One region of the Anoxybacillus kestanbolensis genome, then DNA from elsewhere that is predicted to be linked to it. Evidence: a T-box and tRNA genes for the amino acid it is inferred to sense, from the RefSeq annotation. Region 1 holds a T-box; the other holds one or more tRNA genes.

The links. The T-box of region 1 lies ahead of serS (serine--tRNA ligase). A T-box ahead of a tRNA ligase gene usually reads a tRNA of that ligase, here a tRNA-Ser.
Region 2: it encodes a tRNA-Ser, which carries the amino acid that the T-box ahead of serS (serine--tRNA ligase) is inferred to sense. The anticodon was not compared.

The regions. Positions count from the first base shown of each region.
Region 1 covers NZ_MQAD01000012.1:1,473-10,045, forward strand. The annotation lists gene BO219_RS08520 (YbaB/EbfC family nucleoid-associated protein) at 1-301, opposite strand, end outside; gene dnaX (DNA polymerase III subunit gamma/tau) at 318-1,997, opposite strand; RNA gene ffs (signal recognition particle sRNA large type) at 2,106-2,370, opposite strand; gene tadA (tRNA adenosine(34) deaminase TadA) at 2,444-2,932, opposite strand; gene BO219_RS08540 (deoxynucleoside kinase) at 3,068-3,706, shown strand; gene BO219_RS08545 (deoxynucleoside kinase) at 3,703-4,371, shown strand; tRNA gene BO219_RS08550 (tRNA-Ser) at 4,500-4,592, opposite strand; gene serS (serine--tRNA ligase) at 4,671-5,945, opposite strand; T-box leader at 6,000-6,215, opposite strand; gene pdxT (pyridoxal 5'-phosphate synthase glutaminase subunit PdxT) at 6,272-6,850, opposite strand; gene pdxS (pyridoxal 5'-phosphate synthase lyase subunit PdxS) at 6,869-7,753, opposite strand; gene BO219_RS08570 (D-alanyl-D-alanine carboxypeptidase family protein) at 7,966-8,573, opposite strand, start outside.
Region 2 covers NZ_MQAD01000005.1:184,113-192,685, forward strand. The annotation lists gene BO219_RS03310 (LysR family transcriptional regulator) at 1-657, shown strand, start outside; gene arsC (arsenate reductase (thioredoxin)) at 760-1,176, opposite strand; gene BO219_RS03320 (arsenic transporter) at 1,192-2,490, opposite strand; gene BO219_RS03325 (ArsR/SmtB family transcription factor) at 2,509-2,841, opposite strand; gene BO219_RS03330 (YrzI family small protein) at 3,046-3,186, opposite strand; gene BO219_RS03335 (CobW family GTP-binding protein) at 3,637-4,557, shown strand; gene BO219_RS03340 (ribonuclease H1 domain-containing protein) at 4,571-5,167, opposite strand; tRNA gene BO219_RS03345 (tRNA-Ser) at 5,242-5,334, opposite strand; gene BO219_RS03350 (MBL fold metallo-hydrolase) at 5,381-6,343, opposite strand; gene BO219_RS03355 (NUDIX hydrolase) at 6,322-6,978, opposite strand; gene BO219_RS03360 (ABC transporter permease) at 6,978-7,958, opposite strand; gene BO219_RS03365 (ABC transporter ATP-binding protein) at 7,951-8,573, opposite strand, start outside.

The DNA of each region.
Region 1 (8,573 bases):
ATCCTTTTGTAAACTGCCCCATTGTTTCTGCTGTTAACTCATCTACCTTTTTCAACGCATCATTCGTTGCTGCAAGCACTAAATCTTGCAACATGTCGATATCTTCTGGATCAACAACTTCCTCTTTAATTCTCACTTCTAAAATTTGTTTATGACCGTTCGCGACAACAGTGACCATTCCGCCTCCTGCTGTTCCTTCAACCGTTTTTTCTGCTAACTCTGCTTGCGCTTTCTCCATATCTTTTTGCATTTTTTGCATCTGTTTCATCATTTTTTGCATATTTCCCATTCCACGCATCATGTTCATCATTCCTCCATTATTCTTTAATTTCGATTAAATTTTCACCAAACCATTTTTTCGCTTCGGAAATGAATGGGTCTTCCTGCTCGTGTTGTTCATCCCCATTTGTTTGTTGCCGAATGAACTGCTCGCGAATTCGAAGCCATTCGCTTTCAGGAACAGGGATCGTATCGAGTTTTTTCCCTGTTAGCTCGAATAATACTTGCTCTAAATTATCTTTGACATAGTTGCTATTGTCAGCAACCATCTTACAATGAATTTCATATTTGAATTTTAACACAAAAGCTGTGCTACTTGCTGCTACAGGTTCACTTTCTTGTAATAATGCTGCATGGGACACTTTATTTTGCTTCTTCAGCAAATCAAGCACATGCCCCCAATTCCCTTTAACAAGAGATAAATGCTGATGCGTTGCTTGGCGAAGCACTTCATGAATGCGTCCTATCGGTATTTTATAGTCTGTGCGAATATTTTTTACCGTTTTTTTCACCGGTTCACTAACTTCCGAAGCAGAAGGCTTCACACCTGTTTCTTTTAGTTTCTCCAATTGTTGCTCAAGCTGTTTTACCTTCTCCTCTAAATCTAGGGAGGAAGTAGATTTTATCGCATGCTCCTCTTCATAACAAAGTTTTACGATCGTGACTTCCATATGAATACGTGGATGATTTGTCAAACGCATATCGTGTTGGCTTTTGCTTAACAAATCGATCGCTTCATATATGAACGATGTCGGAATCATGTCAGAAAGCTCTCGAAATCGCTCATCTACGAGCACGCGATGCGTCACATCCTCAAGCTGTGGCGCTGCTTTATATAAAAGCATATCTCGGTAATAATAAATTAAATCTTCGACAAGACGATTCGGATCTTTTCCTTGTTCCATTAAATCTTGAAAAAGACGTAATGCCTCAACCGTCTTTTTTTCATACATCGCATGAATTAAATCCGCAATTTTCCGCTGTGAGACAGCGCCTGTAACCGCTAACACATCTTCAAGTAACACCCGATCATCACTAAAAGAAATGGCTTGATCAAGCAAGCTTAACGCATCACGCATTCCACCATCAGCAGCACGCGCAATCGCAAACAATGCTTCTTCCTCTACATCTATCCCTTCTTCAGCAACAACCGTTTTTAAACGTGAAACGATGGATTTGAGCTCAATGCGCCGAAAATCAAACCGCTGACATCGAGAAACGATCGTTAACGGAATTTTGTGAGGCTCTGTTGTCGCTAAAATAAAAATGACATGTTTCGGTGGTTCCTCCAATGTCTTTAATAACGCATTAAACGCCCCAATGGACAACATATGCACTTCATCGATAATATACACTTTATAAGGTGCTGAGGTTGGGGCAAATTTCACCTTATCGCGAATATCACGAATTTCATCTACTCCGTTATTTGATGCTGCGTCAATCTCTAACACATCTGAAATCGAACCGTTCATAATGCCTAAACAAGTCGGACATTCGTTGCATGGCTCTGCTGTTGGACGATGCTCGCAGTTTACCGCTTTAGCGAAAATTTTAGCTATACTTGTTTTTCCTGTCCCACGTGGACCAGAAAATAAATATGCATGTGAAATCTTTTGTTGAAGCAGGGCATTTTGCAACGTTTTTGTGACGTGTTCTTGACCGACAACATCTTTAAAGCTTTGTGGCCGAAAAACACGATATAAAGCTCTATAACTCACGAAACTGCCCTCCTCTTTGCTTGTATCCTAATCATTATATCATTAAAAAACGCATGAAAAAAGCACTTGCCATTTGAGCAAGTGCCTGTGTCCTATCTATGTAAATTGCCGTGCACCTTCTGTCGACTAGCTGCCATAAACGTTACTAGAGTAGTTAGCTCGGTTCAGGCACCCCTGCGGCACATGGGATTGTCCGCTTACTGCTGCTTCCTTCCGGACCTGACAGGGTTCACGGATTCCCATTGCGCAGGACCCAAACGTCAACACCACTTACTCTAGGCAGACTCTACAGCAAACTAGCCTAAAGAAGGAATTCAGCCTCGCTAGAGCGGATTGCGAGTACAGGGCACCGCTACCTCCCCGCTTAGCACGGCAATGCGTTATCTCTAACGCAAGTATAAGTATATCTCTTTTTCATCCAAATTGCAACGACTACACAATGGAATTTAATTGGAACTAATACTACTTTTTTCTTCTTTTTTTCGTTGACGCAACTGTCGAAAAAATTCACTTAGCATATAGCCACATTGGTCAGCTAATACCCCACTAACAACTTCCGATTGGTGATTAAATCTCGGTTCTTGTAATAAATTCATTAATGTCCCTGCACATCCCCCTTTCGGATCGCTTGCCCCAAACACAACGCGTTTGATCCGAGACAGAACAATTGCCCCAGCGCACATGGCACAAGGTTCTAACGTCACATACAACGTTGCTTGTTCTAGTCGCCACGTTCCTAGTTTTTTACATGCTTCATCAATAGCTAAAAGCTCCGCATGAGCAATCGACCGCTGATCCCGTTCGCGCAAATTATGGGCTCGCGCAATCACTTGGTCGTTATATACAATAACAGCACCGATAGGCACTTCTCCTATTTTTTCTGCTTTCTTTGCTTCTTCGATCGCTAAATGCATGTAATACTCATCATTTTTCATCTTTTGAAACTCCCGTACCTTTTTATCATCTATAAAGTATATCAAAACAAAAAAGCAACATACAGACTAATCATTTTATGTTAAAATAAATTTTGTCTGTCTACACAGACGGTTTCACCTGAAGGAGGTTACACAATGTCCCGCGTGCCCTTTATTACTGTGGAAGGCCCAATTGGTGTTGGAAAAACATCATTAGCTAAGGTCATCTCAACCCATTTTCAATATGAGCTGTTAAAAGAAATTGTTGATGAAAATCCTTTTTTAGGTAAATTTTATGAAAACATCGAAGAATGGAGTTTCCAAACGGAGATGTTTTTTCTATGTAATCGCTATAAACAGCTAGAAGATGTCGAAAAAAATTTTTTAAACAATGGGAAACCGGTTGTAGCTGACTACCATATTTTCAAAAACTTAATCTTTGCTAAGCAAACGTTAAAAGGAAAGCAGTACGAAAAGTATGTACGAATTTATGACATTTTAACAAACGACATGCCAAAACCAAATGTCGTCATTTATTTGCACGCTTCATTACACACGTTGTTAGAGCGTATTGCTATGCGTGGTCGCGAATTCGAAAAAAACATTGACCCGAACTATTTACAACAACTATCTCATGCTTATGAACAAGCAATGGAACAATTTGAACAAGCCCATCCCCACATTCCTGTATTGCGATTTAACGGAGATGAACTTGACTTCGTTCATCGTGACAAAGATCGATTTTATATTTTAAATGAACTGCAATCTGTTCTCAAAAGGAGCTTAGAACAATGAACTTACGAGAAAAATATCATATTCCGAGCGATGCTGTCATTACCATTGCTGGAACGGTCGGTGTAGGAAAATCAACGATGACAAAAGCGTTAGCTGATGCGCTTCAATTTCGCACTTCTTTTGAAAAAGTAGATACAAATCCTTATTTAGATAAATTTTATGCCGACTTTAAACGTTGGAGCTTTCACCTTCAAATTTACTTTCTCGCTGAACGATTCAAAGAACAAAAACGTATTTTTGAATACGGAGGAGGATTTGTCCAAGATCGCTCCATTTATGAAGATACAGGTATTTTTGCAAAAATGCATTATGAAAAAGGTACGATGTCGAAAGTCGACTATGAAACGTATACAAGTTTATTTGAAGCGATGGTTATGACACCATATTTTCCTCATCCTGATTTACTTATTTATTTAGAAGGAAGTTTTGAGGAAATTATTAAACGTATTCGTGAGCGCGGTCGTCCAATGGAGCAGCAGACGCCAATCGAATATTGGAAAGAAATGTATGAAAGATATGAGAGATGGATCAATAGCTTTAATGCTTGTCCTGTTTTGCGTATTAACATCAATGAATATGATATTATTCGTGATGCTCAATCAATCGAACCGATTGTCGCAAAAATTGGATATATGATTGAACAATATCGCAAGTTAAAAAAATAAGGATGCCTAGTTCAGGCATCCTTTACTTTTTATTCTTATATAAAACAAAAATTCGTTACATATCGTAACGAATTATTTCAATAAACAATCTCCATTTTATGCGCTGTGGTTTGCAAACATCTAAATGATGGCGGAGGAGGAGGGATTCGAACCCCCGCGCGCCTTTCGACGCCTCTCGGTTTTCAAGACCGACCCCTTCAGCCAGACTTGGGTACTCCTCCGTATCGACATGTATTAATTTATCATAATGATCATCGTATGTCAATATTTTTTATAAAAAAGGGGAGCAAGTTCTCCCCTTATGAAATCACTTCTTTCCCCCCCATATATGGTCGAAGTACTTCTGGAATGACAACTGTTCCATCTTCTTGTTGGTAATTCTCCAAAATCGCTGCCACTGTTCGTCCAATCGCTAGACCAGACCCATTTAACGTATGCACATGTTCTGGTTTTGCCTTTGGATCTCGTCGGAAACGAATATTTGCACGACGAGCTTGAAACGCTTCAAAATTGCTACAAGAAGAAATCTCCCGATACGTTCCATAGCTTGGTAACCATACTTCAATGTCATATTTTTTCGCAGCAGTAAATCCTAAATCAGCTGTACACATGCTCATCACACGATACGGCAAACCTAGTAGTTGTAAAATACGCTCTGCATCATTTGTTAGCTTTTCGAGCTCTTCGTAAGAATCTTCTGGTTTGACAAATTTAACAAGTTCTACTTTATTGAACTGATGTTGACGAATTAATCCGCGCGTATCTCTTCCTGCCGAACCAGCTTCCGAACGGAAACATGCGCTATAAGCAGCGTATTTAATCGGTAAATCATCTGCTGATAAAATTTCATCACGATGTAAGTTTGTTACAGGAACTTCAGCTGTTGGAATTAAAAAGTAATCTTCGCTTTCGATACGAAATGCATCTTCTTCAAACTTCGGAAGCTGCCCCGTTCCCGTCATGCTTGCTCGATTAACGATGTATGGCGGAAGAACTTCTTCATATCCGTGTTGTTCAACATGTACGTCTAACATAAAGTTAATCAATGCACGTTCCAAACGTGCCCCAAGTCCTTTATAAAATACAAATCGGCTTCCTGTCACCTTTGCTGCTCTTTCAAAATCTAAAATCCCAAGTTGATCAGCAATTTCCCAATGTGGTTTCGGTTCAAAGGAAAATGAACGCGGTTCACCCCATTTACGAATTTCTACATTATCGTCTTCTGATTCACCAATTGGAACAGATTCATGTGGAATGTTTGGAATGGATAAAAGCAATGTTTCAAGCTGTTGTTCTACTTCGCGCAATTCATCATCAAGTACTTTAATCCGATCACCAACTTGGCGCATTTCAGCAATGAGATGATCCGCATCTTTTTTTTCACGCTTTAGTAAAGCAATTTGTTGCGACACATCGTTTCGCTTATTTTTTAATTCCTCCGCCTGTGCAATGAGTTCTCGACGACGACGATCGAGTTGCTCAAATCGTTCGAAATCCGCTAAATCCTCACCACGATGTTGAAGTTTTTGTTTTACTTCTTCAAAATTAGTACGTAAAAATTTTAAGTCTAACATCAACATGCCTCCTTTTTATTTTGATTAATGAAATAAAAAACTCCCGTCCCGAAAGAAAGGGACGAGAGTGCTCCCGCGTTGCCACCCTAGTTGAAGACATACGTCTCCCACTCGAGAGATATAACGGTTCTCACCGGAAATGCCTACTGACTTAACGCGTTCAGCATTTCGCTCCAGGATGGATTCACAAGTCGTTCCTGCCGATTTGCACCGACCATCGGCTCTCTGAAAGGAAGAGGGCTTGCTACTAGTTCCTGTCATCGCTTTTTCTTCATATCATTTTCTTGGAAATAATGTACTATAAGTTTAAACAAAATGCAACCCGTTTATTCTTTTGTCTCTTTCACCATGTTGATAAAGTATTGCGTCATACGATGGTCGTCTGTTAATTCTGGATGAAACGAACATCCTAAAAATTGTCCTTGTCTTGCCGCGACAATGCGATCCTCATATGTCGCAAGCACATCAACATCGGCTCCTACAGATACAATGTGCGGAGCTCGAATAAATACACCAATAAAGTCATCCGCGACACCTTTAATTGCTAAAGATGCTTCAAAACTTTCACGTTGACGACCAAATGAGTTGCGTTCAACCGTAATATCCATTAAACCGAGATGCGGCTCATCGTAACCAACAATTTTTTTCGCTAAAATGATTAAGCCTGCACACGTTCCAAACATCGGCTTCCCTTCGCCTGCAAATTGCTTCAGCGGTTCAATAAAGCCGTATTTATCCATCAAACGACGCATCGTCGTACTTTCCCCACCTGGAATGATAAGGCCATCAATCTGTGTCAATTGCTCGACCTTTTTAATCACTACCGCTTCTGCACCACACGCTTCAATCGACCGTACATGTTCACGCACGGCCCCTTGCAATCCTAATACTCCTATTTTCACCATATTCATTGCTCCTTTACATTACCATCCGCGTTCTTGCATTCGTTGTTCAGGAAGCAACGAAGAAATATCAATCCCTTTCATCGCTCCACCTAATCCTTTTGATAAGTGGGCAATTAATTCGTAATCTTCATAATGAGTTGTCGCCTCTACGATAGCACGTGCATATTTTTCAGGGTTTTCTGATTTGAAAATACCAGAACCAACAAATACACCATCAGCACCTAAATGCATCATTAATGCTGCATCCGCTGGTGTCGCAACACCACCTGCTGCAAAGTTAACGACAGGAAGGCGACCGAGACGTTTGATTTCCAATAATACTTCAAACGGAGCACCTAAATTTTTCGCTTCTGTCATTAATTCGTCTTCGCTCATGCTGACGACTTTACGCACTTGCGCGTTTACTTTACGCATATGGCGAACTGCTTCAACAATATTCCCTGTACCCGGCTCACCTTTCGTACGAAGCATAGAGGCGCCTTCGGCAATACGACGAGCTGCTTCACCTAAATCACGGCAACCACATACAAATGGCACAGTAAATTGACGTTTATCAATATGAAATTCTTCGTCTGCTGGCGTTAATACTTCACTCTCATCAATGTAGTCTACGCCGAGCGCCTCTAATACGCGCGCTTCCACATAGTGACCGATACGCGCCTTCGCCATCACCGGAATAGATACTGCTTTCATCACTTCTTCAATAACTGTCGGATCAGCCATGCGGGCAACGCCACCAGCTGCACGAATATCAGCTGGAACGCGCTCAAGAGCCATCACTGCAACAGCACCTGCTGCTTCTGCGATTTTCGCTTGTTCTGCATTCACGACGTCCATAATGACGCCACCTTTTTGCATTTCCGCCATTCCGCGTTTTACACGTTCTGTACCTGTAACCGCCACCGTTCATTCCTCCCATTATGTATATCGTTATTGTGATATTGTACTGAAAAATAAGTTTAACGACAACTATTCATCGCTTCAGTACACTATCCATATTCTAGCATACGTTTTTACTAGGTAAAAGTGTAGAAACACTAGCTACATTTTTTTATTTTAACTCAATTTTTAAAAAAATCACAATAAAAATTTTAAAGCCCTCTAAAAAGAGAGCTTTAAAATAAACCTTTGATTGCATTTGAAGCACCACTCCAAATATCGCTAAACAGTTCACCAATGGCGCGCAGCGCTAAAATAAAGCCATTTGCTTTCTCTACAGCTCGCTTTGTTACGATGTCAACTTGTGCTGCTTTTTCCCCTTCTTTCGTTAAATAGCCGTAGTCTGTCCCTGCATATTCCACGTACATATATCCTACTTTTTGACCTTTTTTCACAGGGGCTGTTAACGTTTCTTTTTCAATAACAACAACAGGTTTATATTTTTTCTCTTCCCCGCGTTTAATAACAAGCGATAGTGGTTGTTTTGTCGCGATCGCAACTTCTTTTTCTTTCCCTTTTTTTACGGTGACTGTTTTATGTTTTTTCGTCGTATAGCCTTTTGGATACAACTTTTGCACAGTATAGTTGCTAAACGCATAGTCTAACATTTTTCTCGTCTGTTCAAAACGTGATAAATGTGTACCCTTACCATTCGTTTTTGCATTCATCACAACGGTAATAAAGCGCATACCATTCCGCTCTGCTGTACCTGTAAAGCAATACCCTGCAAACTCTGTATATCCCGTTTTTATACCATCTACACCTTCATATGCTGCGATAAGTC
Region 2 (8,573 bases), on a different contig from region 1:
GATGAGGCGAAACAAAGTCTTTCTGAGCAAACGGAGCTCGCTGGGAGTTTATCAATTGGCACGATTGAGTCAGTCGCTGGGTTTTATCTCCCACCTTATTTACAAGCATTTAAGCAAAAGTATCCGAGAGTAAATTTGCTGTTGCAACAAAACATTTGCAATCGGCTTGTCGAAGGAGTAAAGGAAGGGAAATATGATTTAGCTATTATTCTCGATGAAGAACGTGAAGACCCTGATTTACATGTGACTGTTATTAAACAAGAGCCGCTAGTTCTTGTTGCTAAACCAGACCATCGTTTAGCCCAGTTAGATGAAGTGGATATACGTATGTTAGGTGATGAAAAGCTTATTGTGACTGAACAAGGATGTAGTTATCGAGAAGTCATCGGAAATTTGTATCGTAATCATAGTATTCGTTTTGAGTATACGATTGAACTAGGGAGTATTGAAGCAATAAAACGATGCGTCGCCTATGGACTTGGCATCGCTTTTTTGCCACTTATGGCTGTAGAGTCTGAATTAGAGAAAGGGAGTTTAGTTCGCATCCTTCTTCCCGAGGCCGATATACACCTCTCCCTTCAACTTGTATACCATCGTAAAAAATGGTTGTCACAATCAATGAAACAATTGACGAGCCTCTTAGTGGGAGAAATTTAAGGAGAGCCAAACGGGGATCTTCTCGTTTGGCTCTTTAAGTTTACATAATTAAATTATGGGAAATAGATTGGATATATAAATCATAAGTTTATATTCGGCGTTTTACTCTCCTGTTTCCGCAAATCGCTTAATTCGCGCGCCAATTTCATCACGAACACGCTGGAAAACAACCCATTTTTCTTCTTCGGTCCCTTCTGCTTTCGCTGGATCGTCAAACCCCCAATGTACGCGTTTTACGTGCGGTGGTGTGACTGGACAATGATCAGCTGCATGTCCACATAATGTAACGACTAAATCGGCTTTGTTTAAAATTTCCGGATCAATGATATCGGATGTTTGTTTTGAAATATCGATGCCCACCTCTTTCATCGCTTTTACGGCGTTTGGATTTAAACCGTGTGCTTCGATACCAGCGCTATATACTTCCCATTCATCACCGAGATATTTTTTTGCCCATCCTTCCGCCATTTGGCTACGACAAGAGTTTCCTGTGCATAAGAAATAAATGACTTTTTTCATTGCAATCGACTCCTTTTAATGAATAATAAGTAACCATATATATAACCCAACGAGCGTAATAAATAATGTTGGGATAGTTAAAATTAAACCGTTTTTAAAATAAGTGCCCCACGTAATTTTTACTCCTTTTGTTGAAAGGACATGTAACCAAAGAAGTGTCGCGAGTGAGCCAATTGGTGTAATTTTTGGTCCTAAGTCGGAACCGATCACATTGGCATAAATAAGCGCTTCACGAATAATTCCTGTCGTATTTGTATCAGCGATGGCTAGTGCATCAATCATAACCGTTGGCATGTTGTTCATCACAGATGATAAAATGGCTGCGATAAACCCCATAGCAATCGTTGCTACAAACAACCCTTGCTTAGCGGCTCCCTCGATCAGATCAGCTAGAATGTTCGTTAGCCCGACGTTGCGTAATCCGTATACAACAACATACATTCCGATGGAAAAAAACACAACAGCCCACGGCGCTCCTTTTACTATTTGTTTCACATGGACAACTGGACTACGTTTCCCCATCCATAAAAACAATAACGCCACAGCACCAGCAATAAACGAAACAGGGATATTTACAAATTCACCGACAAAATAACCGACTAATAAAACCGCAAGAACGATCCAAGACAAGCGAAACATGCGCACGTCTTTAATCGCTTCGTATGGTTGTTTAACATGGGATAAATCATAACGTTTTGGAATGTCTTTTCGAAAATATAAGTAAAGTACCCCGATGCTCGCTGCGAGCGAGAAAAAGTTTGGAACGATCATCCGTGATGCGTACTCACCGAAACTAATACGGAAAAAGTCCGCAGAGACAATATTGACAAGGTTGCTGACAACAAGCGGTAACGACGTCGTATCAGCGATAAATCCGCTTGCTAAAATAAATGGTAATACGTTTCGTTCATCAAATTGTAATGCACGCACCATAGCTAATACGATGGGTGTTAAGATGAGTGCAGCGCCATCGTTTGCGAAAAATGCAGACACTAAAGCACCGAGAATTGAAACAAATACAAACATGCGAATGCCGTTTCCTTTTGCAGCACGTGCCATATGTAATGCTGCCCATTCAAAAAAGCCAATTTCATCTAAAATTAAAGAAATAATAATGATTGCAATAAAAGCAAGCGTCGCATTCCAAACGATGTTCGTTACATCGATGACATCTTGAACATCAACAACCCCAAGGAGCAACGCTAATAAGGCGCCACCGCACGCCGACCAACCAATCGATAAATTGCGTGGTTGCCAAATAACAAAAACGAGGGTAACAAGAAAAATCAGTGATGCAAGAATAACGGAAAGCAAAAAACCACTCCTCTCTTTTTATTCGCACTGAATACGCATTCCTTTTTCCTTAAGTTGACGAATGTGTTCTTTTGGATCTAGCAAATAAGCGAAAATGCTTTGCATCATTGGATAAAACTCATGTTTTTTATTTAGTGAATAAAATACCCACTGCGCTCTTTTTGTTTCTTTCACTAAACCGTTATCTTTTAGTTTTCGTAAATGCTGGCTAATGGCAGGTTGGCTCATCTGTAATAGTTCAACGAGCTCACATACGCAACAATCTGCTTCATTTAGTATAGCCATGATCGTGAGTCTTGTTTTGTCGCCTAATAGCTTTAACATATTTGCCGCCTCTTCGATGTGATACATAATACCCCCTCCTTCATCCGTAAATTATTATATAATTATATACTTATATAAACAAGTAAAGATTTTGTAAAGAAAAAAGAGCTGATCCACTGATCAACTCTTGTCGCATAAAACTAATCGTCATCTACCGTCCATGTTATATTTGTTTTTGTTTGCTGTTGTTTCATTTTTCATTCTCCTTTCAACATGTATTTTTCGTCTAAATTAAAACAATTGGTACATTGAACATTTTCGATCCATCATCTTTTCTTCAACTTGTCGAATCAGCTGCTCTCGCTCTATTTCTTCAGCTGTCCATATTCGTCGTTGAATGGAAATCGTTAAAAAAAATAAATGAAATTTCATGATTTACTCACCCCCTTTCAGTAAAAAAAATCCGTTGGACAAAATCTTTTCGCGGATGGCACAAAAAAACGCAGGGAACACATCCTTCCCTGCGACATGCGATCGCTTGTGAAAAGGTGAATGATTTTCACATCGGGAGGGCAGGCCAATCTTCTTTGTTCAATTGCGCCATGTACTTCTGTCATTGTTGTCATAACTCTTTCCTCCCTTCCAAAATCAATTGATGTAGTAAATTATATACACGATAAGATAAGTTTGTAAATATATAATAAAAATTTTTCCAAACAGATCACGAAGATATGTATATGAAAGAAAACAAAAGGTATGCAAGGACAGATGCATCATTTTTTGTCTTTTAAGCAAATTGTCCATCGATGTACGATATATTTTCTTGTGCTATTTATTATTTTTGACTATGATCAAAAAAGAACATGTAGAAGGGAGATCTTTATGAAACATACAGACATATATATCTTATCCGGATTTCTTGGGAGTGGTAAAACGACATTATTAAAGCGGCTACTGCAACATGAAAAAGAACATGGACGGAAAGTCGCTGTTGTGATGAATGAAATTGGCCAAGTGTCCATTGACTCACATGCTGTTTCAGAAGATGCTGTACTAAGCGAATTATTAAGCGGCTGTGTATGTTGTACCATTCAAGATCAATTTGAAGTAGAGCTTTATTCGTTGCTCCAGCAACATTCATTAGATGTCATTTACATTGAAACAACAGGGGTAGCGCATCCTGTTGAAGTGCTCGATGCGTGTGTGTCGCCATTACTTGCTCATCGTCTTCAAATGAGAGGTATCATCACGACAATCGATGCAACACGTTGGATGAATCGTCAACAACTCTCCATTCCCTTGCAAATGTTATTAAAAGAACAAGTTCGTCACGCGGATGTATTAATTGTCAATAAGACAGATGAATTACGCCCAGAAGAACAAGCAAAATTGTCGTTTGAGTTACAAACGATTAACAATGAAGCGCGTACAATTTTTACAACATTTTCTAACGTACGAATGGAAGATATTCATTTGTTATCGAAGCGGGTAAGAAACGAGCATGAGCGAATGAACATAGAAAGATTACGCATTCAAACATACGTACATACATTTACAAGCCCAATTGATTTAGATGTGTTCGAACAATGGGTACGGCAGTTACCTGATACCATTTACCGAATGAAAGGGTTTTTACGCTTTACTCGTACAAGTGGGGTTTATTCTTTTCAGTATGCATACGGTACACCGCTCTATATGAAAGAGGAAATGAATGTTCCGCTACATTTTGTTGTGATTGGTGAACAATTGGATAAACAAACACTAAAACAACAACTCGATAATATGCAAAAAGGAGAAGGTTAATATCCCTCTCCTTTTACTTTCGTCCAAAGTCCGCTTTAATTTCTCCCCATTGCTCGGTTTCCCATTTCATAATTTCATTCGTATAATGGTGCGTGCGCAACCAACTTTCAGCACGTTCAACAAGTTTCCAGACACGTTCTGTTTCAGCGTTGCGAACGAGCGTTGTATTCGCTTTTTTTCCTTTTACCCATTTTATGGCTGTTGCCGAATCAGAATAAATCGGCAAACTTTTGTTTTGTTGTTGTAACCATGCTAATGCGTGGACAATGGCTAAAAACTCCCCAATGTTATTTGTTCCGATCATCGGTCCAACATGAAACAACTCTTTCCCTGTTTTCGTATGTACTCCTCGATACTCCATCCATCCTGGATTTCCGCTACATGCCGCATCTACGCAAATACTTTCCTCTACATAGTTCGTTGCAAGCACTTTATTTTTTTTCGTTCGGTTTACAAACGGACCAGACGCAAATGCTTGTTCTGCTTCTTCTTTCGATGAAAATGAGCGATATTTTGCCCCCGGAACGCCAATGACGTACGGTTTACACTCGTCCCAAGAAGAAAAAATACCTGTTTTCGCCCCTTGCCAAACGACATAATATTTTTTCAATTTGTCACATCCTCACGAATTGGAATAAAGAAACAAAGTTGAAGGTCACAAAAGAAGGAATGAAAGAGGAGATATGGCGGAGGAGGGGGGATTCGAACCCCCGCGGGCTTTGACACCCCTATCGGTTTTCGAGACCGACCCCTTCAGCCGGACTTGGGTACTCCTCCGTACGTTGGGGTGCCAAAGAAATTATAGCGAAAACATGATTTTTCGTCAATTACTTTTTTGTTTTTCAATATAGTCAACAAGCCCCATCGCACATACTTGTAAATCAAGTTGAAGCACTTTATATACATCTGCATTATCGGGTACTTGCCGTTTGCGTAAAAATGTTTGAACGTTGTCGAATAAAAGTTGGAAAACGGCTTCTGTCTTTTCTGTAAAGGACTTATCTTTTTGTTTATCTACGATATCGCGACCTATTTGCACGAAGATCGGTAGCCAGTAATGTAGCTGATCCCAAACCGTCTGCACATGGGTTGACATACCAAAATGGCCAAAATAGATGCGATCTGGATGTAACGACATGAATCTTTTAATCGAAGCTTGCATCGCTTCTGGGTCAAATTGATTTGGTGATGTAGATGGCAAATATAACTCCACGTCATATGAAAGTAACTGTGGATAAAAAACACCTGCCGTATCACCTGTAAAAATACCGTTGCTTTTTTCGTCATAAATAGAGAAATGGTGATTCGCATGCCCTGGTGTATGAAGAAACGTTAATGTACGATCTTCTCCGATTTGTAACGTTTCCCCATCTTCTTTTATGACCAGTCGGTCCTCTGGAATTGGAACGATCGGATCAAATAACGCATCAAATTTTTCACCGTAAACGGCTTTTGCCCCTTCAATGAGACGAGATGGATCGGCCAAATGTCGCATTCCCTTCGGATGAACAAATACGCGAGCGTTTGGACAATGTTTTAGTAACACTCCTGCTCCACCCGCATGATCTAAATGAATATGTGTCACAATAATGTTTTTTACATCTTTTAAATCGATTGATAATTCTTCTAGTCCTTTAAGTAAATGCGGGATAGATGGGCTTGCACTTGTTTCGATAATTGTCACTTCTTCTTCATGGAAAACGTATGCACCTGTTCGTTGGGCTGTTTGTAAATCATATAAATCAATGAGTGAAATGCCAAATCCTAAATCAACAGGTCGCCACATGTTGATTCTCCTTTCTCTTTTTGAATAAGTCGAGCAAAATGATGAGCGATTTTTGCAGTTAATCCCCAAATGACTTTATCTTCGTAGTAATAAAAATATTCTTCAATTTGTCTCGGTCGCCAATTATACTGTCTTCCTCCAGGAATATCGTCAAATGGGAAATCGTCTTCGGGCTTTGGTTCAAATTGAACACGATATATTCGTGGTTTCGTTTCAATAAAAAAAGATAACGGGACGGTGAATACATCTTCCACTTCTTTTTTATTGATTTGCATGTGTGCGTTATTTACAAATGCAACAAATGGATAAATGACCATGCCAAATGGTGAAAGCACATAATCAAGTGGAACGACATGTGTAATATGTTCTTTTTTAATCCCCAACTCTTCACATGTTTCTCGAATGGCTGTTTCTTGTGGATTTTGATCACATGCATCCATTTTTCCACCCGGGAAACAAATTTCACCGGGCTGGCGACGTAACTGAAATGAGCGTACTTCAAATAAGACAAACACGTCATCGTGTTGACAAATAAGCGGGAGAAGTACAGCATATTTTGCGTATGAGTTGAAATCCATGATTGTTGGTGTTCGCTGCTGTAGTTCATTCATTGTCGTATAAATCACTTTTTTCATTAGTAAACATCCCTTTTCGTAAATACATAAAAAGAAACGATCAGCGCGACAAGTGCCCAAGTGGCTAGCACGGTCATCGAAAAAGAAAGTGTCATCTCATCAATCGGTGGCGCCATGCCGCTAATATAACTTGTGAGTCGTAAATTCACCATAAACAAATATTTCGCAGACGTCCACGATGACACCATATTTGATAAAATCGCTCCTGAAATGAGAGCGGCAAGCATAATTCCCATCACGGCAGCTGTGCTACGTAGTAATACCGATAACATGAATGTTAATGTGCCGACAACGAGCGAAACAAAAAAAGCGAGCCCGAATTCAATAAGCAAGTATTTCCATTGCGGGATAAGATGGACAGCTGATGTATTTAATTCTTCACCTTGAATCGAAAATCCTGTTAAGAGTGGCAAATTCCATCCACCATATCCAAATACAATGCCAGAGATAGCGTATGATAATAGAGCGACGGAAAATACGACAAACGATGTAGATAACATCATCGCGATATATTTGCTCATTAAAATCTTCCATCGTTTCACAGGACGTGTTAACAACAGTTTGATCGTCCCTCCGCTCGCCTCTGATGAAACGAGATCAGCAGCAATTACCATAACAAGGAGCGGTAAAAATAACTCGATGGAGTTTTCGATAAACATGCGCATAAATGTTGGAGCACCTGGTGCCATTGGATTAATGTCTTTGTCTAAATAATACTGTTGTTGTTGTAAACGAATTTTAAGAAACTTTTTCCAATCCTCAGAGATTCCTGTCGAATTTAATCGGTTTTGTGTGTCGATGATTTGCTGTTGCAGCTGAGTGCGCCAATCTGTCGTTCCGATCCGTTCTCGAATCGTTTCGATCTGTTTAAATTGCGCGTATGTAAATAAGCTCACGAGAACAGCAACGATCGCTGCGATAATAAACAGTCGTCTTTTACGAACAATTTTTAACATCTCATTGTATACAAGATTAATCAATCGTTTCCCCTCCCGTTAATTCAATAAATAAGTCTTCTAGTGTTGGAAGTTTGCGTTCAATTCCACTGACATGTACCCCTGCTTCAATTAAACGGGCATTGCAACGCGCAATCGTTTCATTTGACTCATAGATTGTCACGAGTGCTCCATCTTTTTCACCAAGCACAGTCGTTTCATTTTGTAGTATTTGTTTTGCTTTATCTACCGGATCAACGCTCCAATATGTCCGAGCTTGTTCTTGTAGCAAATGTTCAACCGTATCAATGCGAATAATCTCCCCTTTAGACATAATCGCAACACGATCACACATGAGTTGTATTTCACTCAATAAATGTGATGAAACGAGCACACTTAACTGTTCTTTTTCAGCAAGCGATCGAATAAACTGTCTCATTTCACGAATGCCGACAGGGTCTAAACCGTTTGTTGGTTCGTCTAAAATAAGCACCGTCGGTTTTCCGAGTAGCGCTTGCGCAATACCGAGTCGTTGACGCATGCCGAGCGAATATGTGCGCACGAGATCATGAATCCGATTTTGTAGACCGACGAGTTCAACCACTTCTTGAATGCGATGAGCCGTAATTCCCGGCACCATTCGTGCAAAGTGTTCAAGAT